DNA from 4 places in the Streptomyces sp. 3214.6 genome. Region 1 is predicted to be linked to each of the others. Evidence: riboswitches for the same ligand, from Rfam matches in the RefSeq annotation. Region 1 holds a riboswitch; each other region holds the start of a gene.
What was found. A riboswitch is a leader RNA that binds a small molecule or an ion and turns the genes downstream of it on or off. The one in region 1 is predicted to bind cyclic di-AMP.
Positions count from the first base shown of each region.

Region 2: linked by a shared signal. The riboswitch ahead of B5557_RS26465 (LysM peptidoglycan-binding domain-containing protein) and the one ahead of B5557_RS06660 (M23 family metallopeptidase) in region 1 are both predicted to bind cyclic di-AMP.
Region 3: linked by a shared signal. The riboswitch ahead of B5557_RS11555 (M23 family metallopeptidase) and the one ahead of B5557_RS06660 (M23 family metallopeptidase) in region 1 are both predicted to bind cyclic di-AMP.
Region 4: linked by a shared signal. The riboswitch ahead of B5557_RS37990 (C40 family peptidase) and the one ahead of B5557_RS06660 (M23 family metallopeptidase) in region 1 are both predicted to bind cyclic di-AMP.

Region 1 covers NZ_LT670819.1:1,484,725-1,492,084, forward strand. The annotation lists gene B5557_RS06650 (DUF6250 domain-containing protein) at 1-368, opposite strand, end outside; gene B5557_RS06655 (GDSL-type esterase/lipase family protein) at 439-1,515, opposite strand; gene B5557_RS06660 (M23 family metallopeptidase) at 1,799-2,704, opposite strand; cyclic di-AMP (ydaO/yuaA leader) riboswitch at 2,707-2,866, opposite strand; gene B5557_RS06665 (alpha-galactosidase) at 3,171-5,246, opposite strand; gene B5557_RS06670 (tyrosine-protein phosphatase) at 5,482-6,279, shown strand; gene B5557_RS06675 (DUF6126 family protein) at 6,315-6,437, opposite strand; gene B5557_RS06680 (helix-turn-helix domain-containing protein) at 6,434-7,066, opposite strand; gene B5557_RS06685 (aspartate aminotransferase family protein) at 7,141-7,360, opposite strand, start outside.
Region 2 covers NZ_LT670819.1:5,835,138-5,842,497, reverse strand. The annotation lists gene B5557_RS26490 (NAD(P)/FAD-dependent oxidoreductase) at 1-264, opposite strand, end outside; gene B5557_RS26485 (Ppx/GppA phosphatase family protein) at 746-1,705, opposite strand; gene B5557_RS26480 (DUF501 domain-containing protein) at 1,702-2,349, opposite strand; gene B5557_RS26475 (FtsB family cell division protein) at 2,376-2,852, opposite strand; gene eno (phosphopyruvate hydratase) at 2,956-4,242, opposite strand; gene B5557_RS26465 (LysM peptidoglycan-binding domain-containing protein) at 4,629-5,336, opposite strand; cyclic di-AMP (ydaO/yuaA leader) riboswitch at 5,340-5,510, opposite strand; gene B5557_RS26460 (LysM peptidoglycan-binding domain-containing protein) at 5,715-6,839, opposite strand; gene B5557_RS26455 (cytochrome P450 family protein) at 7,082-7,360, opposite strand, start outside.
Region 3 covers NZ_LT670819.1:2,583,421-2,590,780, reverse strand. The annotation lists gene B5557_RS11570 (DNA gyrase/topoisomerase IV subunit A) at 1-148, opposite strand, end outside; gene B5557_RS11565 (M16 family metallopeptidase) at 420-1,769, shown strand; gene B5557_RS11560 (M16 family metallopeptidase) at 1,766-3,154, shown strand; cyclic di-AMP (ydaO/yuaA leader) riboswitch at 3,376-3,541, shown strand; gene B5557_RS11555 (M23 family metallopeptidase) at 3,556-4,299, shown strand; gene B5557_RS11550 (GntR family transcriptional regulator) at 4,488-5,183, shown strand; gene B5557_RS11545 (HPr family phosphocarrier protein) at 5,311-5,592, opposite strand; gene B5557_RS11535 (bifunctional acetate--CoA ligase family protein/GNAT family N-acetyltransferase) at 5,770-7,360, shown strand, end outside.
Region 4 covers NZ_LT670819.1:8,389,959-8,397,318, reverse strand. The annotation lists gene B5557_RS38000 (ATP-dependent Clp protease proteolytic subunit) at 64-699, shown strand; gene B5557_RS37995 (hypothetical protein) at 707-1,012, shown strand; cyclic di-AMP (ydaO/yuaA leader) riboswitch at 1,392-1,562, shown strand; gene B5557_RS37990 (C40 family peptidase) at 1,566-2,039, shown strand; gene B5557_RS37985 (ATP-binding protein) at 2,090-2,572, opposite strand; gene B5557_RS37980 (helix-turn-helix domain-containing protein) at 2,786-3,646, shown strand; gene B5557_RS37975 (DUF397 domain-containing protein) at 3,656-3,889, shown strand; gene B5557_RS37970 (8-amino-7-oxononanoate synthase) at 3,965-5,092, opposite strand; gene bioB (biotin synthase BioB) at 5,240-6,448, shown strand; gene B5557_RS37960 (adenosylmethionine--8-amino-7-oxononanoate transaminase) at 6,441-7,360, shown strand, end outside.

The DNA of each region.
Region 1 (7,360 bases):
GCGAAGAGGTCGTCCGGGGAACGGACGTCGACGGCGTTCCAGAAGTTGTTGAGGTCGGACACACGGTCGTTGACCCCACCCGCGGAGACGGGCGTGGCGACGTATTCGAGGACGTACGGTCCTTCGAGCGGCCGCCTGAACCAGATCGTGGCCCCGGCGGGTACATCGACCTCCAGGGCGCCGCGGGAGGCGGTGACGGTCCCGCCCTTCTCCTGTTCCACGGCCCACTTGCGCAGACCGTGGCGGAAGTCGTCGTGGGCGATCAGCCGGCGGTGGCCCGGTGAGGCGCTCGCGGCGCCCGCGGGGGCGAGGGCGGCCAGGGCGGCGCCGGCGGCGAGGGCTCCGAATGCTCTGCGCGTGGTCGACACGGGAAGCGGCTCCTTCAGTGGGCGGGGTGGGTGAGGGTGACGGCGGCGGCTCTTCGGCGGCGGGTGGCGTTCACTGGCGACCCTGCGCGAGGTTCCCGATGAGGGCGACGAGGCGGTCGGCCGCCTTGCGGTGGCCTTGGGCGCTCGGGTGGACGGCACCGTGGAAGTCGCCGTCCGCCGCCGAGAGCCAGCCGGTCGTGTCGACGAACTCCGTGCGGGAATCGGCGAGTTCGGCGACCACCGCGGCGATGTCGGCGGCGTGCGACCCGTCGAAGGGACGCAGGGCGAAGATGCGGGCGTGCGGGGCGGCCGACCGCAAGCGCTCCAGGTAGGCGCGGTAGGCGGCACGGAACTCGGTCGAGCCGTAGGCGGCGTCGTTGGTGCCCTGGTTGACGACGATCACGTCGGCGTCGCGGTCCGGGCGCGCCGGGGAGCCCGCGAAGTTCCAGCCGTACGCGTCACCGGCGGTCGGCACTCCCCCGTTCCCGGTCTGGAGCACACCCTGCCGCCCGAACCCGACCTGGGTGAGCGAGGCATGCAGGGCGTCGGCGACGAGGGTCGGGTACGCGGCCGTCCCGTCGGCACAGTCGGAGGTGTTGACCTCGCAGAGCGCCATCACACCCTGGGTGATGGAGTCGCCATAGAAAGCCAACTCACGTGCCGTGACGGGAGGTTGTCCGAGGAGACGGCCCTTGAGTCCGGTCAGGACGACCCCGGTCTCCAGCGGGGGCGTCCACCGGCCGGCCCGCGAGTGGACGTCCTTCACGGACAGCTCCACCGTGTGCGGGCCCCGCCCGGTCGACGTGATCGCGAGATCGGCGCGGTCGATGGCGTGCAGCTGTTTCGGGCCTCCGTCGACCGACACGTACACCTGTGCGGGCACGGTGATCGACGAGACGTCGAACAGGGCGTGGACGGCGCCGCCCGCGAATCGGAACCGCAGCCGAGAACCGGAGTTGACGGTGATCGCGGCCTCGCCGGTTCGGCCCCAGTGCCCCTCGTAGACGAGTCGCCGATCGTCGGGACGGACGAGGTCCGTGCCGCCGGACGCGGCCGCGGCGGACGGTGCGGCGCCGGTGAGGAGCGCCACGGCCGCCGCAGTGCTCAGGAACCGGTTGATGACGGTGCGTCGGTCGGCGCCGGACACGGGACCTCCGAAGAACGGTAGAAAGCGCTTGCTCCCTGACGGAGATCACTGTGGCCCCACCCTGACCCGCCTGTCGAGGGGACGAAAGGGGCTGCCACACGACCGCAACGAAACGATCATGAACACGCAAGGCCCGGTCGGCGGGCCCGGCACACGGACACACCGAAGGCCGGACCCGGGGATCGGGGTCCGGCCTTCGGCTGCGTGTCAGGCGTGTCAGGCGCGTGGCGCGCCAAGCGCGGTCAGGCGCGGTCAGACGTGTGGCGTGCGGTCGTCGGCGGGGTCAGCCGACGACGACACCGTGCGAGCGGAGATAGGCGACCGGGTCCACGTCCGAGCCGTAGTCCGGCGTGGTACGGATCTCGAAGTGCAGGTGCGGGCCGGTCACGTTGCCGGTCGCACCGGACAGGCCGATCTGCTGGCCCTCGGTCACGGTCTGGCCGGGCGAGACGGAGAGCTGCGAGAGGTGACCGTACTGGGCGTAGTAGCCGTCGGCGAGCTTGATGACGACCTGGTTGCCGTACGCGCCGCCCCAGCCCGCGGAGACGACGGTGCCCGCGCCCACGGCCTTGAGGGAGGTGCCGGTCGGGACGACGAAGTCGACGCCGGTGTGGTAGCCGCTGGACCACATGCTGCCGGCCACGTGGTAACCGGTTCCGATGGTCGCGCCGGCCACGGGCAGGGTGTAACCGCTGGAGGTGCTGGTGGTCTTCTCGGCGGCCTGGGTGGGCGCCTGCGTCGGGGCGGACGAAGAGGACGAACCCGACGACGACTTGGTGCCGCCGGTCGTGGCTTTCTTGCCGATCGAGAGCTTCAGGCCGGGGTGGATCAGCGACGGGTCGCCGCCGATGGCCGCACGGTTGTCCTGGTACAGCTTCTGCCAGCCGCCGCTGACGTTCTGCTCGTCGGCGATCTTCGAGAGGTAGTCGCCGGACCGCACGGTGTAGGTTCGGGTGCCCGTGGCGGCGGCCTTCTTCTGCGCCACCGGAACGGACTGCACGGCCTTTTCCGAAACAGACTGCGCGACCGTCTGCGCGACCGACTGGGAAGCCGAATGGACGGGGGCGGCGTGGGCGCCGGTGGCGCCTATGAGCGGAAGGGCGAGCGCGGCGCCGCCGGTTCCGGCGACGGCGATGGAACGGGTGAAGCGCTGGGACTTGGGACGGCGGTGCTTACCCTTCGCGGGCATGAAGAATTCCTCTCCGGCGCCTGCGAGGTGAGCTGTCGGGTGCGGACTGGAGATGTCCGGCCGCGCCGAGGCGCGGCTTTACCCCAAGCCTGTTCCGGGACCGGAACAGGCGGTTCTGCCTGTGGGTCCCCCGCTCCTGCCGGGTACGGGTGAGTGTGCGGACACCGGACGGCGGCAGGATTGGGCGTCCGTCCGGATTGGTGTGGAACGTAAGCGACCAGGACGCACAGGGACAAGCAGAGGTTGCACGGACAACGCATTTCTCTTGATCCGCTGCGCGAATTCCCGGTCACGCTCCGTCAATCAATAGGCCCGCTTTTCGTCAAACCCCCTTGAAAAACACGCAAATTACGTGAGCATGGCACACGACGTACGGTCACGAATATGACGCTGCTCACGCGAGACTTCCCCAGGTTTCCTTATTCCGCAGCGAGTTGGAATTAAGGTTCCAATTCGGACAGAACCCTCAGATACGTCGCAGTCGGATAACCGTCGCATCAAGGTCGCCCCGCAGTCCGGTCCGCAGCCCGCGGTGCAGCAGCACGGCCCCTCGGTGCACTTCGCCCGTTTCACGGCATTCGTACGACGCTGTCGGGTCGAGCCCGCGCAGCCGAAGCGCCGGAACGGGCTCGCCGAACCGCTGTGCCTGAAGCCAGGCGAGGACGACCGCCTCGTCGCCGCGTACGTACTGGACGGCGCTCAGGCCACCGGCCGGCGGCCGCAGCCGATAGAGGTCGCCATGCTGCACGAGAGGCCGGATCTCCTTGTAGAGGCCCACCCACTCGCGCGCCTCGGCCAGCTCCTCCTCGCTCCATTCGGAGAGGTCCCCTCCGACGCCGAGCACCCCGGCCATGGCGCTTACGAACCGGAAGCGCAGCGAGCTGACCCGGCCGTTGAGCTGGGCGTTCGGGCTGTCCGTGACCCAGGCGGCCATGACCCTGGCGGGGTGGATCTGACTGAAGCCGTGCTGGATGTCGAGCCGGTCGAGGGGGTCGGTGTTGTCGGAGGTCCACACCTGGTCGGTGCGGCTCATGATGCCGAGGTCGATGCGTCCGCCGCCGCCCGAGCAGGACTCGAAGGCGACGCCCGGGTGGGCGGCCCGCAGCCGGTCCAGCAGGGCGTAGAGGGCCCGCACATGGTCCACCCAGAGGCGCTGCGGGTAGGGATCGTCCGGCCAGCCGGCGTCGGTGAAACAGCGGTTGAAGTCCCACTTCACGTAGTCGACGGGGGCGCTGGACAGGAGGGCGTCGAGCTGTTCCCAGAGGTACTCCTGGACGTCCTCGCGCGCGAGGTTCAGTACGAGCTGATTGCGGAACTCCGTCCGCTTTCGTCCCGTTTGGAACTGCACCCAGTCGGGGTGCGCCCGGTACAGGTCGCTGTCGGGGTTGACCATCTCGGGCTCGACCCAGATGCCGAACTGCATACCGAGGGCGTGCACATAGTCGGCGAGCGGCTTCAGCCCCTTCGGGAAGCGGTCGGGGTTGGGCCGCCAGTCACCGAGCCCGGCGTGGTCGCCGGTGCGCGCCCCGAACCAGCCGTCGTCGACGACGAACAGCTCGACGCCGATCGCCGCGGCGCGCCGGGCGAGGGTCGCCTGCTGCTCCTCGGAGATGTCGAAGTAGGTGGCCTCCCAGGAGTTGAAGAGCACCGGCCGGTCCCCCTCGGCGTCCGGGATCACGTGCGCCCGCTGGTAGGCGTGCCAGGTGCGGCTCGCCCCGCCGAACCCGGCGTCGCTCCACAGACCGGCGAAGACGGGCGTGATGAAGGACTCCCCCGTCGCCAGGCGCAGCAGGCCCGAGTCGTCGTAGCCGGCGCCACCGGTGATCTGCACGCGCGCGTCGGGGAGCTGGGCGACGGCGATCCGCCAGGAGCCCGACCAGCCGAGGGCACAGCCGTAGACCTCGCCGCGTTCCTCGGTCGCGTCGGTGTCCAGGGCGACCCAGGGCAGATGCTGGTGCCCCGTGTGGCCGCGGCGGCTGCCGATGACCTTCTCACCGTAGGTGAGGGGGGAGACGGTGAGCCGGGACTCCGCGGCCCAGCGGCCGTGCAGCTGCGACAGCCGCCAGCCCTCGCGCTCGGGCAGGGTCCAGACAGCGGAGTCGGCGCGCAGCAGCTCCAGCGGCCGCTCGTCCTCGTTGCGCAGGGTCGTCCAGCGTTCGACGACGTCTCCTCGCATCCGGTAGTGCAGGGTGACGGCGAGCCCGCCGTCCCGGAAGCGCAGCCGCAGACCGTCGCCGTCTACCTCGTACGCCTCGAAGGTCCACTCGGTGCCGCGCCGCTCTTCGGTGCGCACGGACAGGGCGGGCCGGACGAAGCGGGGGCCGCCCTCGACCGGGTACTCCTCGCGGCCGTCGAGCGGGCCCTCGAAGGACGCCCCGCGCTCCGACGGCGGCAGCGCGGCGAGTGCCTCGGCGTCCGCGAGCGCGATGCCCGGGCCCCAGTGCAGGTGGATCAGCTCGTCGGCCTCGGTGAGATGGAGGGCGTAGCTGCTCGTGGGCCCCGAAAGGAGCCAGGTACGGCCGTTGTCGGCGATCTCGGGCATCAAACCCCCACTAATTCGAACAGGTGCAATCAAGCACCAACATCATCGAATGCGGTCGGCCCACCCGGCAACTTCACCCGGGCAATCCTGTGGACAACTCCTCACCTGGGCGGACGTCCGGTTCGCCGGCCTGTGGACAACCCGTTGCCCCGGGAACCCATGTCGTATGGTCGGGAAGGTGTCCCGTCGGCCACCCCGAGCCGCGCCGACGATGACCGACAGGGAGGGAGCCCCAGTGACGCAGCAGATCCCGTCGACCGAGCCCGAGCTGGCCGGCGTGCGCAACTTCCGGGACGTGGGCGGCCTGCCGACCGTCGACGGCCGACGGGTGCGCCACGGCGTGCTGTTCCGCAGCGGCCACCTCGCGCACGCAACCGACGAGGACGCCGCGTTCCTGTCCGGCCTGGGCCTGCACACGATCTTCGACTTCCGCAACGCGGCGGACCAGAAGCTGGAGGGCCCGGACGTCGAGCTGCCGGGCGTGCGCAATGTGAACCTGCCGCTGTCGGACCCGGCGGACGGCTCCGAGTTCTGGAAGATGGTGCGCGACGGCCACATCGACCAGCTGCGCGAGATACTCGGCGACGGCAAGGCCGCGGGCCGGATGATCGCCTCCTACCGCACGATCGTCAAGGAGCGGACGGCGGAGCACTCACGGGTGCTTCACTCGCTCGCCGAGGACAGCGTCCCGGCCCTGATGCACTGCGCGGCGGGCAAGGACCGCGCGGGTCTGTCCATCGCGGTGACGCTGCTCGCCCTGGGCGTGGAGCGCGAGGCGATCCTCGCCGACTACCTGGAGTCCAACGCCAAGCACCGCCGCTACAAGGTGCGCCGCAGCGCCACCTCCGCCGAGGCCTACTCCCCCGAGGTCATGGAGCTGCTCAGCCCCCTGTTCGACGCCCGCGCGGAGTACCTCACGGCGGCGTTCGAGACCATCGAGGAGACCTGGGGCAGCGTCGACGCCTATCTGGAGCAGGGCCTCGGCCTCTCTCCCGAGACCCGCGAGCTGCTGCGCGAGCGGCTCCTCGACTGACAGCCGCTCCGGCACCGACCCCGCACCGCAGGGCCCTACTGGCTGGCCCCCACCTCGAACAGCAGCCAGAGGAAGCCGGCGAAGAGGTGCCCCACGGCGATGTAGATGATCAGCCGGATCCACAGGGTGCGGGGGAACTTCTCCTCGAAGTCGCTCATGGCGTCTCTCCGGTCTCTGAAGGGGTCGGGCCCAGGCACAGCGTGGCCGTGGGGCTCTGCAGCAGGGTGTGGACGAAGAGGAGCTCGACCCCGTCGGCGTCCTGTGCGGCGATGCGGTGCGGGGTCAGCGAGTCGAAGTGCGCGCTGTCACCGGGCCCGAGCAGTTCCGTGGTGTCCCCGAGGCGCAGCCGCAGCCGGCCCCGCAGGACGTGCAGCCACTCCTCCCCGGGGTGCACCCGCACGATGTCGCCCTGGGAGCCGTACGGGACATGGACGCGCAGGGCCTGCATCCCGCGCCCGGAGGCGCCGGCCTGCCAGTACGTCCAGCCGCCCGCGCGGGTGGGCTCCATGCCGGCGGCGCGCACGACGGCGTCCCGGTCGGCGACCGTCTCGCCGAGCAGTTCCGAGACCGTCGTACCGTAGATGCGGGCGAGCGCGAGCAGCATCGGCAGCGAGGGCTGGCGCAGGCCGGTCTCCAGGCGGGAGAGGTGCCCCGGCGACAGTCCGGCGGCCCGGGCCGCGGCCTCCAGGGTGAGGGCGGTCCGGCGGCGCAGGGCGCGCAGCTGGGGGGCGACGACGGAAAGAGCCTCGGCGTGTTCCGCCGAGGGCTCGGACTCGGGCGAGCTCATGCCTCCATTTCACGCCCGCCTTGCCTCCGGGGCAAATTTCTTGCCCCGGAGGCAAAACGGCCGGCGGGAACGGTTCAGCGGTTGGCCACCGCCTGCTTCACCAGGGTCTTGCTGAAGTCCCACATCAGACCGCCGCCGCTGTGGGCGTCGTCCATCACGGCGGTGAAGGCGTCGACGAACCGGTCCACCTCCCGCTCGCCGACGATCAACGGCGGGATCAGCTTGATCACCTCCAGGTGGTCGCCGGAGACCTGGGTGAGGATCCGGTGCCGCTGCATCAGCGGGACGACCACC
Region 2 (7,360 bases), 4.4 Mb from region 1:
GTCCTGGTCGATGGTGGTGACCCGACCGGTGAGAACCTCCGCCTTGGGCAGCACGCGTCGCAGCGGGACGACGACGTGGCGCGGGGAGATGTTGCCGGCGGCGGTTTCGGGGAGGAAGGGCTGGTAGGTCATGTACGACCGGGGGTCGACGACCGTGACGGTCGCCTCGCCGTAGCGCATCTTCTTGAGAATGCGCCGAGCTGCGTACAGGCCTACGTACCCACCGCCTACTACGAGGATCCTGGGACGCTCCGTGGTGCTCATGCCATCGAGTATCCACCCGCTCCAGGGGGGGTCGCTCGTGCGCCCCTTCACAAGCTTGTGGAGGGTGTGTGCTATCCTCCGCGGCTCACGTGATCCACATCATGGCGCGGAACGGGAACCTGTGTACTCAGGGTGCCGTTGTCAATGCCGCGTGAGCTGCCTCTCCGGGCCTGGAGAGCCTCCGTGAGGCGGCCGTGGAAGCGTCGTCGGGCCCGGCCGCGAAACGTCCGCGCCTGCCTCTTTTGAACACGTTCACACAGGTGTTGGGCCCTCGGAAGGGTCAACCGGACTCACTTCATCCTCCGACAGGGCCGAATTCCTTGTGAAGAACTTCACGAAGTTTTCCGGCGGGCTCTCGCGGAGAACCGTTTCGGGGCCTCGCGAAGGCCTCCCCGCCCCGCTCATGCGTCATTCGCGCTGCTCAGCAGAGTGCCCCCGAGGGCCCGCTTCCCCAGGGTTTCCCCCCGCGCCCCTGCCGCTCTCACGCCTGCTCGGCGTCCTCCGCCACCTTGAACGCGATGCCGTCGAGGATGTCGTGTTCGCTCACCACGACCTCCTCCGCGCCGATCCGCTCCATGATCGACAGGAGGACGAGGGCGCCCGCCGCGATCACGTCGACCCGGCCCGGGTGCATCGCGCCGACCGCCGCGCGCTCGGCGTGCGTGGAGCGCAGCAGCCACTCGGTGATCTCGCGGACCTTGTCGCGCGAGACGCGGGAGTGGTGGATGGCCGCCGAGTCGTACTCGGGGAGGTGCTGGGCGATCGCCGAGACCGTCGTCACCGAGCCGGCCAGGCCGACCAGGGTGTGCGCCGCGCGCAGCGGGACCGTCTCCTCGGCGAGGTCGAGGGCCGCCTCGATGTCGGCGCGCATCGCCGCGACCTGCTCGGACGTCGGCGGGTCGGCGACCTCGCCGTCCACGACCAGATGCCGCTCCGTCATCCGCACACAGCCGACGTCGACCGAGCGGGCGGCCTGTACGTGCTCCTCGCCCACGACGAACTCGGTCGAGCCGCCGCCGATGTCCACCACCAGGTAGGGCTTGGTGAGGTCGTCGCGGCCCGCCAGCTCCTTCGTCGCGCCGGTGAAGGAGAACTCGGCCTCCTGGTCGCCGGTGACGACCTCGGGCTCGACGCCCAGGATGTCCAGCACGCCGCGCACGAACTCGTCGCGGTTCTCGGCGTCCCGGGAGGCGGAGGTGGCGACGAAGCGCACCCGCTGCGCGCCCAGCTCCTTGATGACGGCCGCGTACTCGCGGCAGGCGGCGAAGGTCCGCTCCAGCGCCTCGGGCGCGAGCCGGCCGGTGCGGTCGACGCCCTGGCCGAGGCGGACGATCGTCATCCGGCGGTCCAGCTCGACCAGTTCACCCGTGACCGGGTCGGCGTCGGCGACGAGGAGGCGGATCGAGTTCGTACCGCAGTCGACGGCGGCGACACGGCTCACTGCGCGTCCCCCTCGCCCGGCTTCGCGTCCTGGTCGCCCGGCTTCGCGTCCTGGTCGACGGGCCTGAAGGCGAAGTGGCCCGCGCCGTCCTCGGAGACGTCCACCTGCCATCCCTCGCCGGTCGGCGGCCCGGACAGCGTCACACAGGCCCCCTTGCGCCACCACTGCGGAAGCATCGCCAAGGCCTCGTCGCCCAGCGGGTTCACGCCCGGGCCGGCCGCCAGGGAGTGCGCCACGAGGACGTGCAGGCACTTCACCCGGTCCGGCATGCCGCCCGCGCTGGGGAAGTTCCTCAGCTCCTCGATCTCGTCCCGGCGCCGGATGTAGTCCTCGTGCGCGGCACGGTAGGAGGCGGCCAGCTCCGGGTCGGCCTGCAGCCGCTCCGTCATCTCCTTCATCACGCCGTTCGCCTCGAGCGTGCCGATCGCCGAGTTGGCCTTCGGGCACGTCAGGTAGTACAGCGTCGGGAAGGGGGTGCCGTCGGGCAGGCGGGGGGCCGTCTCGACGACGTCCGGCTGACCGCACGGGCAGCGGTGCGCGATCGCGCGCAGGCCGCGCGGCGGGCGTCCGAGCTGCTGCTTGAAGGCCTCTACGTCCGCGTCGGTGGGCTCGGTGCGCGGGGTGGTCGGCGGGGGCGTATCCATACTTCCGGGGTTGTCTCTCTGTCGGTTCAGTGGTCGGAGGCGTCCGACTTGTCGACGCCGTCCCAGACGTTCGTGTACCAGGGGCGGTCGGCCGCCCCGAGGTCGGCGCGGGACTGCTTGGCCGCGTCCGGGTCGATCACGACGTAGCCGGTCTCCCCCGGCAGCACATAGTGCAGGCGCTGCCGGATCTGCTGCTCGGCGTACGCGTCGTCCTGCCAGCGCGCCTTGAGGTCGCGCAGCTGCTCGACGCGTTCGCCGGCCTGCTGCTTCTCGCGCTCCAGGTCGGCGATCTCGGCGCGCTGGGAGACGTACTGGCGCATGGGGTAGGCCAGAGCGACGATCAGCGTGCACAGGACGAGGGCGAGCAGCGCGGCGCGGCCGGTGAGGCGGGAGCGGCGGGCCTGGCGTTTGGTCTGCGAGCGGTAGACCCGGGCCGCGGTCTGCTCCCCGAGCAGCTTGATCCTCGTCGCGGTGGAGAACCGGTCCCGGTCCTTCACGGCCATGTTCCCCCGCCTCCCGTCTCCCATGTGCGTACGTCCCCGCACACGGTACGGGACCGAGTACGGGGACGTACGTACGACTGGCTAAGGCTTAACCCCGTAAGGGTCAGCCCTTGAAGCGGGGGAAGGCCGAGCGGCCCGCGTACACCGCGGCGTCGTCGAGGATCTCCTCGATGCGCAGCAGCTGGTTGTACTTGGCGACGCGCTCGGAACGGGCCGGGGCGCCGGTCTTGATCTGGCCGCAGTTGGTGGCGACGGCGAGGTCGGCGATGGTGACGTCCTCAGTCTCGCCGGAGCGGTGCGACATCATGCACTTGAAGCCGCTGCGCTGGGCCAGCTCGACGGCGTCCAGCGTCTCGGTGAGCGAGCCGATCTGGTTCACCTTGACGAGCAGGGCGTTCGCGGCGCCGTCCTCGATGCCGCGGGCGAGACGCTCGGGGTTGGTGACGAACAGGTCGTCGCCGACGATCTGGACCTTGTCGCCGAGCTTGTCGGTGAGGACCTTCCAGCCGGCCCAGTCGTCCTCGAACAGCGGGTCCTCGATGGAGACGAGCGGGTAGGCCGCCACGAGCTCCTCGTAGTACTCGGTCATCTCGGCGGCCGAGCGGGACTTGCCCTCGAACTCGTACACGCCGTCCTTGTAGAACTCGGACGCGGCGACGTCGAGCGCGAGCGCGATCTGCTCGCCCGGCGCGTAACCGGCTTCCTTGATGGCCTCGAGGATGAGGTCGAGGGCCTCGCGGTTGGAGCCGAGGTTCGGGGCGAAGCCGCCCTCGTCGCCGAGGCCGGTGGACAGGCCCTTGGCCTTCAGCACCTTCTTGAGCGTGTGGTAGACCTCGGTGCCCCAGCGCAGGGCCTCGGAGAAGGACTCCGCGCCGATCGGGGCGATCATGAACTCCTGGATGTCCACGTTGGAGTCGGCGTGCGAGCCGCCGTTCAGGATGTTCATCATCGGCACCGGCAGCAGGTGCGCGTTGGGGCCGCCCAGGTAGCGGAAGAGCGGAAGGTCGCTGGCCTCGGAGGCGGCGTGGGCGACGGCGAGGGAGACGCCGAGGATGGCGTTGGCGCCGAGCGAGCCCTTGTTGTCGGTGGCGTCCAGGTCGAACATGGCCTGGTCGATCAGGCGCTGCTCGGTGGCGTCGTAGCCGACGAGCTCCGGGCCGATCTGCTCGATGACGGCGAGGACGGCCTTCTCGACACCCTTGCCCTGGTAGCGGTTCGGGTCACCGTCGCGCAGCTCGATGGCCTCGAAGGCGCCGGTGGAGGCGCCGGACGGGACGGCGGCACGACCGGTGCTGCCGTCGTCGAGGCCGACCTCGACCTCGACGGTGGGGTTCCCTCGCGAGTCGAGGATTTCCCGGGCTACGACGACGTCGATGGACGGCACGAGCATCTCCTTCTTGGGATGTGACGCTGAGAGTGCGGGGCCCGCGGGCCTTGCGACTAGAGCCTAACCGCCCGACGGGCGTCGGCAGCCGACCGACCGCCCTGTGGACGAACTGACCGTACACATTGTTCCCGCCCGGAACAAAGAGCGGGTGACAAACAGGCGAAGAAAGCGCGCGGGGCGAGCGGGCGGCGGGGCGAGCGGGGGCGGTGAGGCGAGCGGGCGGCGGGGCGAGCGGGCAAAGAGAAACCCCGCTCCGGTGCGTACGGGGGAACACGCACCGGAGCGGGGAGCCCGTGGGGACGGGGGGTGACCCTCACAAGGTCTTCAGTGTGCCGACCTCGGATGTGAGGGCGCTGTGGCTTCTCTGGGTCCGCTCTGGGAGCGGGGGATCACTTCAGGTGCAGCTGCTGACCCGGGTAGATGAGGTCGGCGTCCGCGACGATGTCCTTGTTCAGCTGGAACAGCTTCTGCCAGCCGCCCTTGACCTTGTGCTTCTCGGCTATGGAGCTGAGGGTGTCGCCCTTGACGACCTTGTACTCGCCGTCGCCCTTCTTGACCTTCTTGCCGGTCGGCGTGGTGACCGTCTTGGAGGCGGCCGGGCGGTCGGTGGAGCGGGAGGCGCTCTGGTTCTCGGTCGAGCGGGTGCCGGCGCTGCTGTCCGAGCTGCTGGAGCCGGAGCCGCCGGTGCTGCTCGACGAGCCGGAGGAGCTGCTGCCGTTGTAGGCGGCGCCGGACAGGCCCGTGCCGCAGACCGGCCAGGCACCCTTGCCCTGGGAGGCGAGGACCTTCTCGGCGACGGCGATCTGCTGCGACTTGGAGGCCTGGTTGGCCTGCGCGGCGTACTGCGTACCGCCGTAGGCGGCCCAGGTGGAGGCGGAGAACTGCAGGCCGCCGTAGTAGCCGTTGCCGGTATTGATGGACCAGTTGCCGCCGGACTCGCACTGGGCGACCGCGTCCCACTCGGAGGCGGTGGCGGCGGAGGCGTTGCCGGCCGCCATCAGCGGGGCGGCGATGGCGACGCCGGTGACGCCGGCCAGCGCGGCGACGCGGGTGGCCTTGGACGGACGGCGGTGCTTGCCCTTGCCGGAAAACAGCATGGTGGATCCCCTCACCGACGCCTGCGAGGTGAGCTGTCGGGTTCGGGCCGGTTGAGTTGCCCGGCCACGCTCTCGCTTTCACGAGGCGCGGCTTCACCCCAAGCCACTCCGGTCAACTGCCCGGTGCGGCGCCTACCTTGGGTCCCCCGCTCCTGCCTACGGCGCTTGACGCGACGACTGTTCCCGGGCTGCCACTGGCAGGATTCGGCGTTGCGACGGCCGGGGCTCGGGTTGCCGAGCGGGACGACCGTAGACACGCGATCCGCGGAATTTCAAAGACGATCAGGGCTTCTGAGACTCATCCCACACTTTCACCAAACCGGACATTCAGTGCGAAGCGTGACGTGAACTCCCGCTGTTTTTCTTGGGTTTTGCGCCCTATTTGACCCCTGTGTCGAGGGTCTGACCGGGGACGATGTCGCTCGGGTCGGCGCCGATGAGGCCCTTGTTCTCGGCATAGAGGGCACGCCATCCGCCGTCGAGGCCAAGGGAGTCGGCGATGGAGGCGAGCGAGTCGCCCTCCTGGACGACATAGGTGGCCGCGGCATGCCGGCCGACGGAGGCGGTCGTGGTGCCGTCGACGGCGGCATCGTCGGCGACGGTGGCGCTCTTGGTGGTGTTCTCGTCGGCGGTGGCGCCGCGGTGCCGGCCCGAGCCGAGGGAGCCGGTGTCGACGAGACTCCAAGAGCCCGCATCCTGGACCGACTTGTCCGGGTCGTCCGCTTTCGGGGCCCCGGTGGGCGAGCCGCCGGTCGCCTGCGCGTCATCCTGACCGCCGGAGCCGTCGGACGCGCCGGCACCGGTGGAGCCGCCCGTACCGGTGGAAGAAGAGGACGAGGAGGACGAAGGGGACGAAGGCGACGCGGAGGGTGAACTCGATGAATTGCCGGATGAGTCGGATGACCCGGACGAGCCGGAGGAGCCGGAGGAGCCGGAGGGGCCGGAGGAACCAGCCGAACCGGTCGAACCGGTCGAACCGTCACCGCTGCCGGAAGAGTTCGAGGAACCCGTGGACCCGGACGATCCGGACGACCCCGACAATCCCCTGGACAGGTCGGACAATCCGGATGAGGCAGGCGAGTCGGACGAGTCGTTCGCCAGACCGGTGTCCACGTTCAGCGCGCCGTTGGCCTGGGTGAGCCCGGAGGTCAGCCCACAGGTGCCCCAGGCGCCGATGTTCTCGGCCGCGAGCAGTTTCTGCGCCACCGCGATCTGCTGGTTGCGGCTGGCCAGGTCGGGGCGCGTCGCGTAGTCGAGCCCCCCGTACGTCTCCCACTGCTTCTGGGTGAGACTCAGGCCGCCGTACTCGCCGCCGCCCTTGTCGGCGCTCCACGAGCCGCCGGTCTCGCACTGCGCCACCTTGTCCCACACCGTGCCGTCGGCGGCACTCGCGCCCGAGGCGGCGAGCAGCGGGATGGCGATGGCGGAGCCCGTCACTCCGGCCGCGACGAGCAGCGCCGGGGCCTGGCGGGGGCGACGGTGTCGACCGTTCCCGGAGAGCATGCGAGGGGCCTTTCTCTGGACAGCAGTACCGGCGCGGCGGGTGAGGCGGGTGAGACCGACGCGTCGCGCTGACGAGTGAACGTATCGGCAGACGATCACTTGTCACAAGTTAATGCCGCGCAGATCACGTGAAGATCACAGACTTGAGGGACGGTCACCTTCACTTCCCCGAATGGTCACACTCCGGCTGACGTGCGATCAGAAATGCGCTCGGAGTGCGCTCTGAGTGCGCTCGGATTGCCTTAGCCATGCATGGGAGTGAACTCCACCGGCAAGGTCCGAAGGCCCCGCATGATGAGCCCGCCGCGCCACCTCAAGTCCGCCGGATCCACGGCCGTCCGAAGGTCAGGCAGCCGGGTCAGGAGAGTGGCCAGCGCCGTCTGTCCCTCCAGCCGGGCCAGCGGGGCGCCCAGGCAGTAGTGGATGCCGTGGCCGTAGCCGAGATGCTGGTTGTCACGGCGGGAGAGATCGAGCGTGTCGGGGTCCGGGAAGCGGTCCGGGTCGCGGTCGGCGGCCGCCAG
Region 3 (7,360 bases), 1.1 Mb from region 1:
CGCGGGCGTCCGGCAGGGCGCGGGAGTAGATGACCGAGTACGCGTACTCGAGGAAGGAGCCCTGCATCTCGTCGACGACGTCGATGTCGAGGATCCGCTCCTCGTACGAGTCGTCGGGCGGCGGGGTCTTCGTGCTGCGGCGGGCCATCGCTGCCGGCTCCTTGCTGGGGCGTGTGACGGGATCTGACGCGGACCATTGTGGACCGTGCCACTGACAGCGCGGGCGAGGACCCGGCGTCGGCCGTCGGGCCCCGCACGCAGAGGCACCTCCTGCACGGCTGCCCGCAGGCTACGCGATCTCGCTCTCGGCGTATGTCCCGCGGGAACTTCGCCGACCGTCCACACGCTTGCATACAGTGGCAGGACCGGCAGGAAAACCGCGGTTTCGACGACCGCGTCCGCGATCGGAAGGGACGTACATGCCCATGGGTCACACGGCCACAGCCCAGGCAGGCTCCGGGGGCCTGACAGCGACCGAGCACCGCCTGGCCAACGGCCTGCGCGTGGTGCTCTCGGAGGACCACCTGACCCCCGTCGCGGCGGTGTGCCTCTGGTACGACGTCGGTTCACGACACGAAGTCAAGGGTCGCACCGGCCTTGCTCACCTTTTCGAGCACCTGATGTTCCAGGGCTCCGGACAGGTCAAGGGCAACGGCCACTTCGAGCTGGTCCAGGGAGCGGGCGGCTCGCTCAACGGCACCACCAGCTTCGAGCGCACCAACTACTTCGAGACCATGCCCGCCCACCAGCTGGAGCTCGCCCTCTGGCTGGAGGCCGACCGCATGGGCTCGCTGCTCGCGGCGCTCGACGACGACTCGATGGAGAACCAGCGCGACGTCGTCAAGAACGAGCGCCGCCAGCGTTACGACAACGTCCCCTACGGCACGGCCTTCGAGAAGCTGACGGCCCTCGCCTACCCGGACGGCCACCCCTACCACCACACGCCGATCGGCTCGATGGCCGACCTGGACGCGGCGACCCTGGAGGACGCGCGCGCGTTCTTCCGGACGTACTACGCGCCCAACAACGCGGTCCTGTCCGTGGTCGGCGACATCGACCCCGAGGAGACCCTCGCCTGGGTCGAGAAGTACTTCGGTTCCATCCCCGGCCACGACGGCAAGCCCGAGCCCCGCGACGGCTCGCTGCCCGACGTCATCGGCGAGCAGTTGCGCGAGATCGTCGAGGAGGAGGTGCCGGCCCGCGCCCTGATGGCCGCCTACCGCCTGCCCGAGGACGGCACGCGCGCGTGCGACGCCGTCGACCTGGCGCTAACCATCCTGGGCGGCGGCGAGTCCTCCCGCCTGTACAACCGGCTCGTGCGCCGCGACCGTACGGCCGTGGCGGCCGGCTTCGGCCTGCTGCGGCTCGCCGGCGCGCCCTCCCTGGGCTGGCTGGACGTGAAGACGTCCGGTGACGTCGAGGTGCCCGTCATCGAGACCGCCATCGACGAGGAGCTCGCCCGGTTCGCCGAGGAGGGCCCCACGGCCGAGGAAATGGAGCGCGCCCAGGCCCAGTTGGAGCGCGAGTGGCTCGACCGGCTCGGCACGGTCGCCGGCCGCGCCGACGAACTGTGCCGCTACGCCGTCCTGTTCGGCGACCCGCAGCTCGCCCTGACCGCCGTCCAGCGGGTGCTGGACGTGACGCCTGAGGAGGTGCAGGAGGTCGCCAAGGCCCGACTGCGCCCCGACAACCGCGCGGTGCTCGTCTACGAGCCGACCGCCGCCGAAGCCCCCGCCGACCAGGACGAGAACGAGGAGGCGGCCCGGTGACCGAGCTCGCCACGATGGACTTCCACCCCCAGCCCGCGGCGGGCGAGGCCAAGCCGTGGGCGTTCCCGGCGCCCGACCGCGCAGCGCTGGCCAACGGCCTGACCGTGCTGCACTGCCACCGCCCCGGCCAGCAGGTCGTCGCCGTCGAGATCCTCCTCGACGCGCCCCTGGACGCCGAACCGGCCGGCCTCGACGGCGTCGCCACGATCATGGCGCGCGCCTTCTCCGAGGGCACCGACAAGCACTCCGCCGAGGAGTTCGCCGCCGAACTGGAGCGCTGCGGCGCCACCCTGGACGCGCACGCCGACCACCCCGGCGTCCGCCTCAGCCTCGAAGTGCCGGCCTCGCGCCTGCCCAAGGGCCTCGGTCTGCTCGCCGACGCCCTCAGGGCACCCGCGTTCGCCGACAGCGAGGTCGAGCGCCTCGTCCGCAACCGACTGGACGAGATCCCGCACGAGCTCGCCAACCCCTCGCGGCGCGCCGCCAAGGAGCTCTCCAAGGAGCTGTTCCCGGCCACCGCGCGCATGTCGCGCCCGCGCCAGGGCACCGTGGAGACCGTCGAGAAGATCGACTCCGCCGCCGTGCGCGCGTTCTACGAGAGGCATGTGCGCCCCGCCACGGCCACCGCCGTGGTCGTCGGCGACCTCACCGGCGTGGACCTGGACGCCCTCCTCGGCGACACCCTGGGCGCCTGGACGGGCTCCTCGGCCCAGCCGCGGCCCGTGCCGCCGGTCACCGCCGACGACACCGGCAGGGTCGTCATCGTGGACCGCCCCGGCGCCGTCCAGACGCAGCTGCTGATCGGCCGGATCGGCGCCGACCGGCACGACCGCGTGTGGCCCGCGCAGGTCCTCGGCACGTACTGCCTCGGCGGCACCCTCACCTCCCGCCTGGACCGCGTCCTGCGCGAGGAGAAGGGCTACACCTACGGTGTCCGCGCCTTCGGGCAGGTCCTGCGGTCCGCGCCGGACGGCTCGGGCGCCGCGATGCTCGCCATCAGCGGTTCCGTGGACACCCCGAACACCGGTCCCGCCCTGGAGGACCTCTGGAAGGTGCTGCGCACCCTCGCCGAGGGCGGCCTGACCGACGCCGAGCGTGACGTCGCGGTGCAGAACCTGGTCGGGGTGGCGCCGCTGAAGTTCGAGACCGCCGCGGCCGTCGCGGGCACGCTGGCCGACCAGGTCGAGCAGCACCTGCCCGACGACTACCAGGCGACGCTGTACCAGCAGCTCGCCGCGACGGGCACGGTGGAGGCCACCGCGGCGGCCGTGAACGCCTTCCCGGTGGACCGGCTGGTGACAGTCCTCGTCGGTGACGCGGCCCGGATCAAGGAGCCGGTGGAGGCCCTCGGCATCGGCGCGGTGAAGGTCGTGTCCGCCGAGTAGGCGGACCGGCGGGCGCGGTGGCGCGCCAACGGCACGCACGCGCAGGGGCCCTGGCCGACGGAAACGTCACCAGGGCCACTGCGCGTCCGAATTGAGGCGAAGGTTGCCTGTCTGCCCTGTGGCATGCGCTACAAAAACCGGGATTCGTTTGAGGATTGAAACCCGTCCCGCTTAGCTTCGTCCGGGCTGTTCGTCAGGCAGTGCGCCGCAGCCGCGGCAGCGGACAGTCATCGCCGAGTCCCCGTACGGCGCGAGCCAGGGGAGCCGGGGACCCACGTGAAGTCCCTGGGGTGAATCGGACGCCCGCGCGAGCCGCGAGGGGGTCCGTAGGAGACCTTCCTGCTCCGAACCCGTCAGCTAACCCGGTAGGCGAGAGGGAAGGAAAGGACACCCCCCACTTCATGGCGTTCACCTGCGCCACCGGGAAGCACCGTCGGCCCAGCCGGATGCAGCGCACCACCGCACGCGCCGCGGGCGTCGCGGCGCTCACCACCACCGGTGTCATGGCCACCGTCGCCTCCGCCCCGGCCTTCGCCGCCGAGCCCACCCCCGAACAGACCGGGCTGATCCCCGTCGTCACCGCCGGCGAGGCCGTCGCCGACCAGATCGACGACCAGGTCGCCGTGCAGAAGAAGGCCGCCTACGAGCAGGCCGCGCGCGAGGCGGCCGCCAAGAAGGCCGTCGAGGAGCGCGAGGCACGCGTGCGTGCCGCCCGTGAGGCCGAGCGCAAGCGGCTCAACGCCTTCGTGCCGCCGATCACGGGTTCGTACGTCTCCACCGGCTACCACGCCAGCAGTTCGCTGTGGTCCTCCGGCAGTCACACCGGCATCGACTTCCACGCCGCGACCGGCACCACGGTGCACGCGGTCGGCCTGGGCACCGTCGTCGAGGCCGGCTGGGGCGGGTCGTACGGCAACCAGGTGGTCATCAAGATGAACGACGGCACGTACACCCAGTACGGGCACCTGTCGTCCATCGGCGTCTCGGTGGGCCAGCAGGTCACTCCCGGCCAGCAGATCGGCCTGTCCGGCGCGACCGGTAACGTCACCGGTCCGCATCTGCACTTCGAGGCCCGCACCTCGGCGGAGTACGGCTCGGACATCGACCCGGTCGCCTACCTCCGCCAGCACGGTGTGAACGTCTGACGGCGCACGGCGACAGATCGTCCAGCCCCGGCCCTCCCGGCCGGGGCTTTCGCCGTTTTCGATGCCCTGCTGTCCAAAAAATATCCATGGATTCCGGCCCGCCATCGGAAATTCCCGCTCATTGCAATAGAGTCACGGAACACACGTCAATCGTCGACGTTTCACGGGGATTAAGGCGGAGGTCCGTCATGCGTATTCCGGCGCACTCGGTGTGCACGGCCGTCCGGGACGACATCGTCTCGGGTGTCTACGAGCGCGGCAGCCGCCTCACCGAGGAACTCCTCGCCCGCCGCTACGGCGTTTCCCGCGTCCCGGTCCGGGAGGCGCTGCGCACGCTGGAGGCCGAGGGCTTCGTCGTGACGCGGCGGCACGCGGGCGCGTGCGTCGCGGAGCCGACCGAGCAGGAGGCGGCGGACGTGCTGGAGATGCGCATGCTCCTGGAGCCGCTGGGCGCCGCCCGGGCCGCCCAGCGGCGCACGGAGGCCCATCTGAAGGTGCTTCGTGGCCTCGTCCGGCTGGGCCAGGAGCGGGCCAGGAGGGGCACCAGCGAGGATCTGCGCTCCCTGGGCGGCTGGTTCCACGAGACGCTCGCCCAGTCCTCCGGTAGCCATGCCCTGACGTCGATGCTCACCCAGCTGCGCCACAAGATCGCCTGGATGTACGCGGTGGAGGCGCCGGTCAACCCGGTGGAGTCCTGGGCGGAGCACGGCGCGATCGTGGACGCCGTGGCGCGCGGCGACCAGGAGCGCGCGCGGGCGATCACGGCGCTGCACACCGAACGCACGACGGCCGCGCACCGACTGCGCTTTTCCGGCGGACCGGAGCGCATCGACCGTGTGAGGACTTCGCAACCTCCAGTAAACATGACGAGCGTGCGGCATTAACACGAGAGCCGTATACAAAGAGGAGATAATTCGCGGGGGATTATTTCTGCTGCCCGGGAACGAGAAATGCGAAGGGCTCGCCCGATAATTCGGACGAGCCCCGCAACCCTCAATTACCAGTGGTTGATCAGACGGTCTCGGGGAGTTCCTCGAGACCCTCGGCGACCAGCTTCGCGAGACGGTCGAGAGCGACGTCCGCCCCCTCGGCCTCGGAGGCGAGGACGATCTCCTCGCCGCCCTGGGCGCCCAGGCCGAGCACGGCCAGCATGGAGGCCGCGTTGACGGGGTTGCCGTCGGCCTTGGCGATCGTCACCGGGATACCTGCGGCCGTGGCGGCCCGGACGAAGATGGAAGCGGGGCGGGCGTGAAGGCCCTCGGCCCAGCCGACGTTGACGCGGCGCTCAGCCATGTGATGCTGCCCTTCAGGTTCAGGTTGTCTAGACCAGTGTTCCACACGTGAAGCGTGTGAGGGACGGGTCCATGACGACCCGTCCCACGCGGTCGCCGGATCGCGGCCTCGATCCGGCATCCGTCCTCCACAGACTGCCTCGCGCCGTTGTCGGACGCGAGCCGTACTCTGGGCCCCATGCAGAGCGCGTCGGACCGGCACGAGTACCCCGCCCACTGGGAGGCCGACGTGGTGCTGCGCGACGGCGGCACCGCACGCATCCGCCCCATCACCGTCGATGACGCCGAGCGCCTGGTCAGCTTCTACGAGCAGGTTTCGGACGAGTCGAAGTACTACCGCTTCTTCGCGCCCTACCCGCGCCTGTCCGCGAAGGACGTCCACCGCTTCACGCACCACGACTTTGTGGACCGGGTGGGACTCGCGGCCACCGTCGGCGGCGAGTTCATCGCAACCGTACGCTATGACCGCATTGGCGCCGACGGCATGGCCGCCTCCGCGCCCGCCGACGAGGCCGAGGTCGCCTTCCTCGTGCAGGACGCCCACCAGGGCCGCGGCGTAGCCTCCGCGCTCCTCGAACACATCGCGGCGGTCGCCCGCGAGCGCGACATCCGCCGCTTCGCCGCCGAGGTGCTCCCCGCCAACACCAAGATGATCAAGGTGTTCACGGACGCCGGCTACACCCAGAAGCGCAGCTTCGAGGACGGCGTCGTCCGCCTGGAGTTCGATCTCGAACCCACCGAGCGCTCCCTCGCCGTGCAGCGCGCGCGGGAGCAACGCGCGGAGGCGCACTCCGTACGGCGGCTGCTGGCACCCGGCTCGGTCGCCGTCGTCGGCGCCGGCCGCACGCCCGGCGGCGTCGGCCGAAGCGTCCTCGGCAACCTCCGGGAGGCCGGCTTCACCGGCCGCCTGTACGCCGTGAACAAGGCCTTCCCCGAGGACCTGAAGGAGCTCGACGGCGTGCCCGCCCACCGCTCGGTGCGCGACATAGCGGGGCCCGTCGACCTCGCGGTCCTCGCCGTCCCGGCCGAGCACGTGCCCGAGGCCGTCGCCGAGTGCGGCGAGCACGGCGTGCAGGGACTCGTGGTCCTCTCCGCCGGGTACGCCGAGAGCGGCCCCGACGGGCGCGAGCGCCAGCGCGAACTCGTCCGCCACGCGCGCGCGTACGGCATGCGGATCATCGGCCCCAACGCCTTCGGCGTCATCAACACCTCCCCACAGGTGCGGCTCAACGCCTCCCTCGCCCCCCAGATGCCGAGGCCCGGCCGGATCGGGCTCTTCGCCCAGTCCGGCGCCATCGGCATCGCCCTGCTGTCCCGCCTCCACCGGCGCGGCGCAGGCGTCACCGGCGTCACCGGCGTGTCCACCTTCGTCTCCTCCGGCAACCGCGCGGACGTCTCCGGCAACGACGTCCTGCAGTACTGGTACGACGACCCCGACACCGACGTCGCCCTGATGTACCTGGAGTCCATCGGCAACCCGCGCAAGTTCACCCGCCTCGCCCGGCGCACGGCGGCCGCCAAGCCCCTGGTCGTCGTCCAGGGCGCCGGTTCCGCCCCGCAGGGGCACGCCGTGCGGGCTACGCGGCTGCCCCACGCGACGGTGTCGGCGCTGCTGCGGCAGGCCGGCGTGATCCGCGTGGACACCATCACCGAGCTGGTCGACGCGGGCCTGCTGCTCGCCCGCCAACCGCTGCCGACGGGACCGCGGGTGGCGATCCTCGGCAACTCCGAGTCGCTGGGCCTGCTGACGTACGACGCCTGCCTCTCCG
Region 4 (7,360 bases), 6.9 Mb from region 1:
AACGTCACGTACGTCCTGTACATTTTTTACAGATGCGCCCGACGCAGAAGGAGGGGCTTTCCGATGACCCGACCGTCCGCCCGCCATGTCCTGCCCGAGTTCACCGAACGCACGAGCTTCGGCACCCGGACGATGGATCCGTACTCGAAGCTGCTGGAGGAGCGGATCGTCTTCCTGGGGACGCCGATCGACGACTTCTCGGCGAACAACGTGATGGCCCAGTTCATGTACCTGGAGCACAAGGACCCGGACCGGGACATCGCGCTCTACATCAACTCCCCCGGCGGCTCGTTCAGCGCGATGACGGCCCTGTACGACACGATCCGGTATGTCACCTGCGACGTGGAGACGACCTGTCTGGGCCAGGCGGGTTCGTCGGCGGCGGTGCTGCTCGCGGCGGGCACGCCGGGCAAGCGGTTCGCCCTGCCGGGCGCGCGGATGACGATCCGCCAGCCGTCCCTGCCCGAGCCCGTCGAAGGACAGGCCAGCGATCTCGCCATCCAGGCCGATGAACTGGCGCGCATCCGGGCCACCCTGGAGGGGATGCTCGTCCTGCACACCGGGCGCAGCCCGGAGCAGGTCAGCGCGGACATCGAGCGCGACAAGTTCCTCACCGCCCCGGAGGCCCTGGAGTACGGCCTGGTGGACGGCATCATCTCCACCCGCAAGACCTCGGCCGGCGGCCAGGGTGGGAGGTGAGGGGCCGATGGTGCCCGAACTGCCGCCGCTGCCCGCGTTGACGTGCGCCGAGGCCGAGTTGATCGACGGTTACCTCGACGTCGTCGACCTGCTCGGCCGTATCAATCCCGCCCACCACGGCGACACGTACCGCGGGCTGCGGGCCGCCCAGGCTCTGGTGAGCAAGGCCGCCGTACTGCGTGACGCGCTGACGCTGATGCACCAGCGGGGCGAGAACGAGCTGCACGCCCCGACGCTCGCGCGGGCGCTGTGCGTCCTGGACGGGGAGCGCCGCACGGCGCGCGTCACGGTGCCTCCGCTCTCCGACAGTTGACGCGACCCGGCTCCGGCCGGGCGGTCCGCGCCCCGAGCGTGCCGTCCGGCCCGGAGTTGAAACGGACCAGACGGGCGACCCCCGTTCGGCGTAGCGTGCGCTGTCTTCCACGGCCGGTAGAGGTTGCGCAAATGGGCGCTCTTCGGGCGGAATAAAAGGCTCCACCGCTGGTCCGGGGCCCTGTGGCCGCCTTGACACCTGATCGGCCATCAGGGTGTCCACCCGAACGGGTGAGTGGTGAGTAACCCCACAAATCCCCGGTTCCATTGGGATTTTCGGACATCCGTGAGCCAAGATCCCTGACTGACGACAAGCCCCCGCCACAAGAGGCGGGGCGGTCCGGGCGGACGCCGAGTCCTGCCGCCGCCCGGATGACCGGTCGACAGAAGTGCATCGGCAGGAGTGGAGGACCCAAGCACGACGGGTCGCCGGAACGGTCACGCCATGACCGGGCCGAGCAGCCCTTGGGGTGAAGCCGCGTCAGCGGCCGGGCAACTTCGCCAGCCCGAATCCGACAGGTCATCCTTCACAGGCGGCTGACGAAGGGTTGCGCATGACTGCGCTCAATCGTGTCCCGTCGCTCATGGTCCGGGCCGGTACGGCCTCGGCCTTCGCCATCGCCGCCGTCGGCGGCTCGGTCGTGGTTCCCGGGCTCGCCCCGGACGCCTCGGCTGCCACACCGGCGACGAAGGCGCTCCAGATCGCGGCCTCCAAGAAGGGCGCTCCGTACAAGTACGGGGCCACCGGGCCGAAGAGGTTCGACTGCTCCGGGCTCACGCTGTACTCGTACAAGAAGGCGGGCAAGACCCTGCCTCGGACGGCGGCCCAGCAGTACAACAAGACGAAGCACATCTCGGCGTCCAGCCGCAAGGCGGGCGACCTCGTGTTCTTCCACTCGGGTTCGAACGTGTACCACGTCGGGATCTACGCGGGTAACGGCAAGATCTGGCACTCGCCGAAGACCGGGGACGTGGTGAAACTGCAGAAGATCTGGACCAAGAGCGTCTGGTACGGGCGGGTCCGCTGAGCCGGGTCCACTGAGCCTCCCGGGGCGGCGCCGGCGTCCCTGACGCGCCCTCACCGCCCCGGGATCTCGCCCTCCGCCGGGGCAGTCAGGGCTCCGGCCACCGGCTCCGCCAACGGGACGGTCCACGGGAGTACGACGGTGACCGTCTTGCCGCCCTCCCGGGTGGGCCGCACTCTGAGCTTGCCGCCGCACTCCGCGGTCAGCCAGCGAATGATCACCAGGCCTCGGCCGTTGTCCTGCTGGACGGCGGCCGGCAGTCGTTTCGGGAAGCGCGGGTGGCTGTCGGTGACGCCGATGCGCAGCTGTTCGTCACGGTCGAGGACGAGGTCCACCGTGAAGGTGGGGGATTGCCCGAAAGTGTGCTGTACGGCGTTGGTGGCGAGTTCTGAGACGATCAGCCGGACGGTGTCGGCCGCCTCCGTGTCCGCCGGCAGACCCCACTCCCCGAGGGTGCCGACCACGAAGCCGCGGGCCGTGGAGACCGAAGCGGGATCGCTCGGCAGAGTGACGGATGCTTCCAGGTGATCTGCCATGGCGACGTCGTCCCTTTCCCACGGGACCGAAGTCCGACACGGTGCGTGTGGTTCGAGTACGGTCCCGGACTGGTGCTTCTTCGCCAGACTGCCATTACCGCGCCGGTCACGGGTGGCGATCCACCAAGTTATGCATATATCTGTCGCTCGATGCGGTGAACTCTGCGACGACAGAGCGTATTTGGACGGCCCGTAAGGAGTAAGGAGGAGCCCATGCAACACGGTCCCGCGGTGCGCCGCCGGAAACTGGGCGCCGAACTGCGCACACTGCGCACCCAGGCGGGCCTCACCAGTGGTGAGGCGGCCCGGCTCGTGGGCTGGCACCAGTCCAAGGTGAGCCGCATCGAGACCGGCACCAGTGGGTCAAAACCGGCCGATGTGCGGTTACTCCTCGACGCCTACGGTGTGGCCGATCCACAGCTGCGGGAGCTGATGCTGGCGCTGGCGGGCGTCGAGGGCAGCGGCGGTCGGGACCACTGGTGGCACGCCTACCGCGGGGTGCTGCCGCCCACCTACCGGGACTTCATCAGTCTGGAGTCCCAGGCGAGCGCGATGCGCACACTGGAGACGAGTGTGGTACCGGGGCTGCTGCAGACGCCCGAGTACGCGCGTGCGGTGACCAGGGCCGCGGTGGAGGGCGCCGACGAGGAGCAGCTCGACACCCTGGTGGAGGTACGGCTGGCCCGCCAGGACGTGCTGCGCGCGCAGCCGCCGCTGGAGCTGAACGCGGTGCTGGACGAGGCGGTGCTGCGGCGGGAGGTGGGCGGGCCCGAGGTGATGGCGCATCAGCTCGGTCGGCTGGTGGAGGCGGCCCGGCTGCCGCAGGTGAGACTTCAGGTCCTGCCGTTCTCCGCCGGGGCGCATATCGGCCTAACCGGCCCTTTCGTTATCTTCTCATTTTCGCGCACTTCTGATCTGGATGTGGTTGTCCTCGACCACTTGACGAGTAGCCTCTATCTCGAACGGAAAGAAGACCTCCAGGCCTACACCGAGGCCTTCAACGCCCTTCGGGCGCACGCCCTTTCGCCCGGGGACTCATCGGATTACATCGCCGCGATAGCCGACGGCGCGTAAGGAGGCACCATGTCCGCACTACCGCGGAACGTACCTTCCAGTACCGATTCCGATCACCTCCCGCAGGTGCGGTGGCTGCGCAGCAGCTACAGCACGGGAGCGAACAACTGCGTGGAGACCGCCCGGCCGGCCATCGGCCCCTGGGCCGGCCTGCTCGCCGTACGCGACTCCAAGGACCCGGCCGGACCCGCCCTGCTCTTCTCCCCCGAGAGCTGGACGGGCTTCACGGCAGCGTTCCGCTGAGCGCACCGCGGCACAACACACCGCAGTAGTCGGCAAGCGGTGCTCAGCGGCGACCCACGGCCGTGTCACGCCGACTCATGGTCGTGTCTCGTCGATCACCCGTACAGCGCGTTCCAGCTCGGCCCCGGAGAGGTCCGCACGGGCGGTCAGCCTCAGGCGTGAGATGCCGTCGGGCACGGAGGGAGGACGGAAGCAGCCCACGGCCAGGCCTGCCGACCGGCAGTCCGCCGCCCACCGCACGGCCTCCTCCGGGGACGGCGCACGCACGGAGACGACCGCGGCGTCCGGACGCACCGCTTCCAGACCCGCGGCCGTCAGCCGGGAGTACAGCTCGTCCGCCACCGCACGCGCGCGCGGCGCGCGCTGCGGCTCCGCGCGCAGCAGCCTGAGGGCGGCCAGCGCCGCGCCCGCCGCCGCCGGGGCCAGGCCGGTGTCGAAGATGAACGTCCGAGCCGCGTTGAGCAGATGGTCGATCACGCGCGCGGGGCCCAGCACCGCACCGCCCTGACTGCCGAGCGACTTCGACAGCGTGACCGTGACGACGACGTCGGCGGCGCCCGCGAGACCCGCCGCGTACGGAGCGCCTTGGCCGCCGTCCCCGAGCACGCCGAGCCCGTGGGCGTCGTCGAGGACCAGTCCGGCGCCGTGCTCCCGGCAGGCGGCCGCGAGAGCGGCCAGCGGGGCGGCGTCTCCGTCGACGGAGAAGACCGTGTCGGAGACGGCCACGGCCGGGCCGTCGTGCGTGCCGAGCGCCTTGCGCACCGCCTGCGGGTCGGCGTGTCCGACGACCTGGGTGGTACCGCGGGCGAGTCGGCAGCCGTCGATGAGCGAGGCGTGGTTGCCCGCGTCGGAGACGATCAGCGAGCCGTGCGGGGCCAGCGCGGTGACGGCGGCGAGGTTGGCCGCGTACCCGGAGGAGAACACGAGGGCCGCCTCGAACCCGCAGTGCTGCGCGAGCTCCCGCTCCAGCTCGCCGTGCAGCTCGGTGGTGCCGGTGACCAGTCGGGAACCGGTCGCGCCGCCGCCCCACGTCCTGGCGGCCTCCACGGCCCCCGCCACCACCCGGGGATGCCGGGCCAGACCCAGGTAGTCGTTGCTCGCGAGGTCGAGGAGCGGGGAGTCTGCCGTGCGGGGCCGCAGCGTCCGCACAAGTCCGGCGCGGCGGCGCAGCTCCGCCTGCTCGTCGATCCAGCCGAACGCCATGGGTCCTCCGGGCTTTTGTAGGTAGCGGACAGACACTAGCGGCAGCGATCGCCACCCACGGTGTGGCAATACCCACACGTCGAAGCGGGTGTGTTGTGCGATCCCTACCTTGGCCCGAAGCGGGTGCGTAGGACAGGATCGGCTCTCATGGACCTGCTGAACACGCTGGTGGACAAGGGGCTTCGGCGCGAGCTGCCGACCCGCGAGGAAGCTCTGGCCGTCCTCGCCACTTCCGACGACGACGTGCTGGACGTGGTGGCTGCGGCCGGGAAGGTGCGCCGGCACTGGTTCGGGCGACGGGTGAAGCTCAACTATCTCGTCAACCTCAAGTCGGGCCTGTGCCCCGAGGACTGCTCGTACTGCTCGCAGCGGCTCGGCTCCACGGCCGGGATCCTGAAGTACACCTGGCTCAAGCCCGACGAGGCCTCCCGGGCCGCGGCGGCGGGGCTCGCGGGCGGGGCCAAGCGGGTCTGTCTGGTGGCGTCCGGGCGCGGTCCGACGGACCGGGACGTCGACCGGGTGGCCGGCACCATCAAGGCGATCAAGGAAGAGAACGAGGGCGTCGAGGTGTGCGCCTGTCTGGGCCTGCTCTCCGACGGCCAGGCCGAGCGGCTGCGCGAGGCGGGCGCGGACGCCTACAACCACAACCTGAACACCTCCGAGTCGACGTACGGGGACATCACGACCACGCACACGTACGCCGACCGGGTGGACACGGTCAACAAGGCGCACGCGGCCGGCCTGTCGGCCTGCTCGGGCCTGATCGCCGGCATGGGCGAGAGCGACGAGGACCTCGTCGACGTGGTGTTCTCGCTGCGCGCGCTGGACCCCGACTCGGTGCCGGTCAACTTCCTCATCCCGGTCGAGGGCACCCCGCTGGCCAAGGAGTGGAACCTCACCCCGCAGCGGTGTCTGCGGATCCTGGCGATGGTCCGGTTCGTCTGCCCGGACGTCGAGGTGCGCATCGCGGGCGGCCGCGAGGTCCATCTGCGCACCATGCAGCCGCTGGCCCTGCACCTGGCCAACTCGATCTTCCTCGGCGACTACCTCACGACCGAGGGCCAGGCCGGCAAGGCCGACCTGGAGATGATCGCGGACGCCGGGTTCGAGGTGGAGGGCGCGGGCGAGGTCACGCTGCCCGAGCACCGGGTGACGGCGGGCGGTGACTGCGGGTCCCACGAGGGCGGCGGCTGCGGTGCGCACGAGAGCGCGGGCTGTGGGTCCCACGAGGGCGGTGGCGTGTGCGGTGGCGCTGCCGCTGCCGTCGCTGAGGCTCCCGCGGTGAGCGAGCCGCGTACGGACCTGGTCGCCGTGCGCCGCCGCGGCGCCGGTACCGACCTCGCGCCCAATGCCTGAGCTGCCCGTCTCCGAACTGCTGGAGCTCGACCGGCGGCATGTGTGGCATCCCTACGGTCCGATGCCCGGCCGGGTGGACCCGCTCGTCGTCGCGTCGGCGAGCGGGGTACGGCTGCGCCTGGCGGACGGCTCGGGTGAGCTGGTCGACGGCATGTCGTCCTGGTGGTCGGCGATCCACGGCTACAACCACCCCGTGCTGAACGAGGCCGCGCGCGAACAGCTCGGGCGGATGAGCCATGTGATGTTCGGCGGGCTGACCCACGAGCCCGCGGTACGGCTCGCCAAGCTCCTTGTCGACATGTCGCCCGACGGTCTGGAGCATGTCTTCCTCGCCGACTCCGGTTCGGTGTCGGTCGAGGTCGCGGTGAAGATGTGCCTGCAGTACTGGCGTTCGCTGGGCCGCCCGGGCAAGCAGCGGCTGCTGACCTGGCGCGGGGGCTACCACGGCGACACCTGGCAGCCGATGTCCGTGTGCGACCCCGAGGGCGGGATGCACGACCTGTGGACCGGGGTCCTGCCCCGGCAGGTGTTCGTGGACCCGCCGCCGGTCGAGTACGAGGAGTCGTACGCGGAGCGGCTGCGTGCGGCGATCGAGCGGCACGCCGACGAACTGGCCGCGGTGATCGTGGAGCCGGTGGTGCAGGGCGCGGGCGGGATGCGGTTCCACTCCCCCGCGTATCTGCGGGTGCTGCGCGAGGCGTGCGACGCGCACGACGTGCTGCTGGTGTTCGACGAGATCGCGACCGGGTTCGGGCGCACCGGCGCGCTGTTCGCGGCGGGGCACGCGGCGGTGACGCCGGACGTGATGTGCGTCGGCAAGGCGCTGACCGGCGGCTATATGACGATGGCGGCGACCCTGTGCACCTCCCGGGTGGCCGACGGGATCTCGCGGGGCGAGGTGCCGGTGCTGGC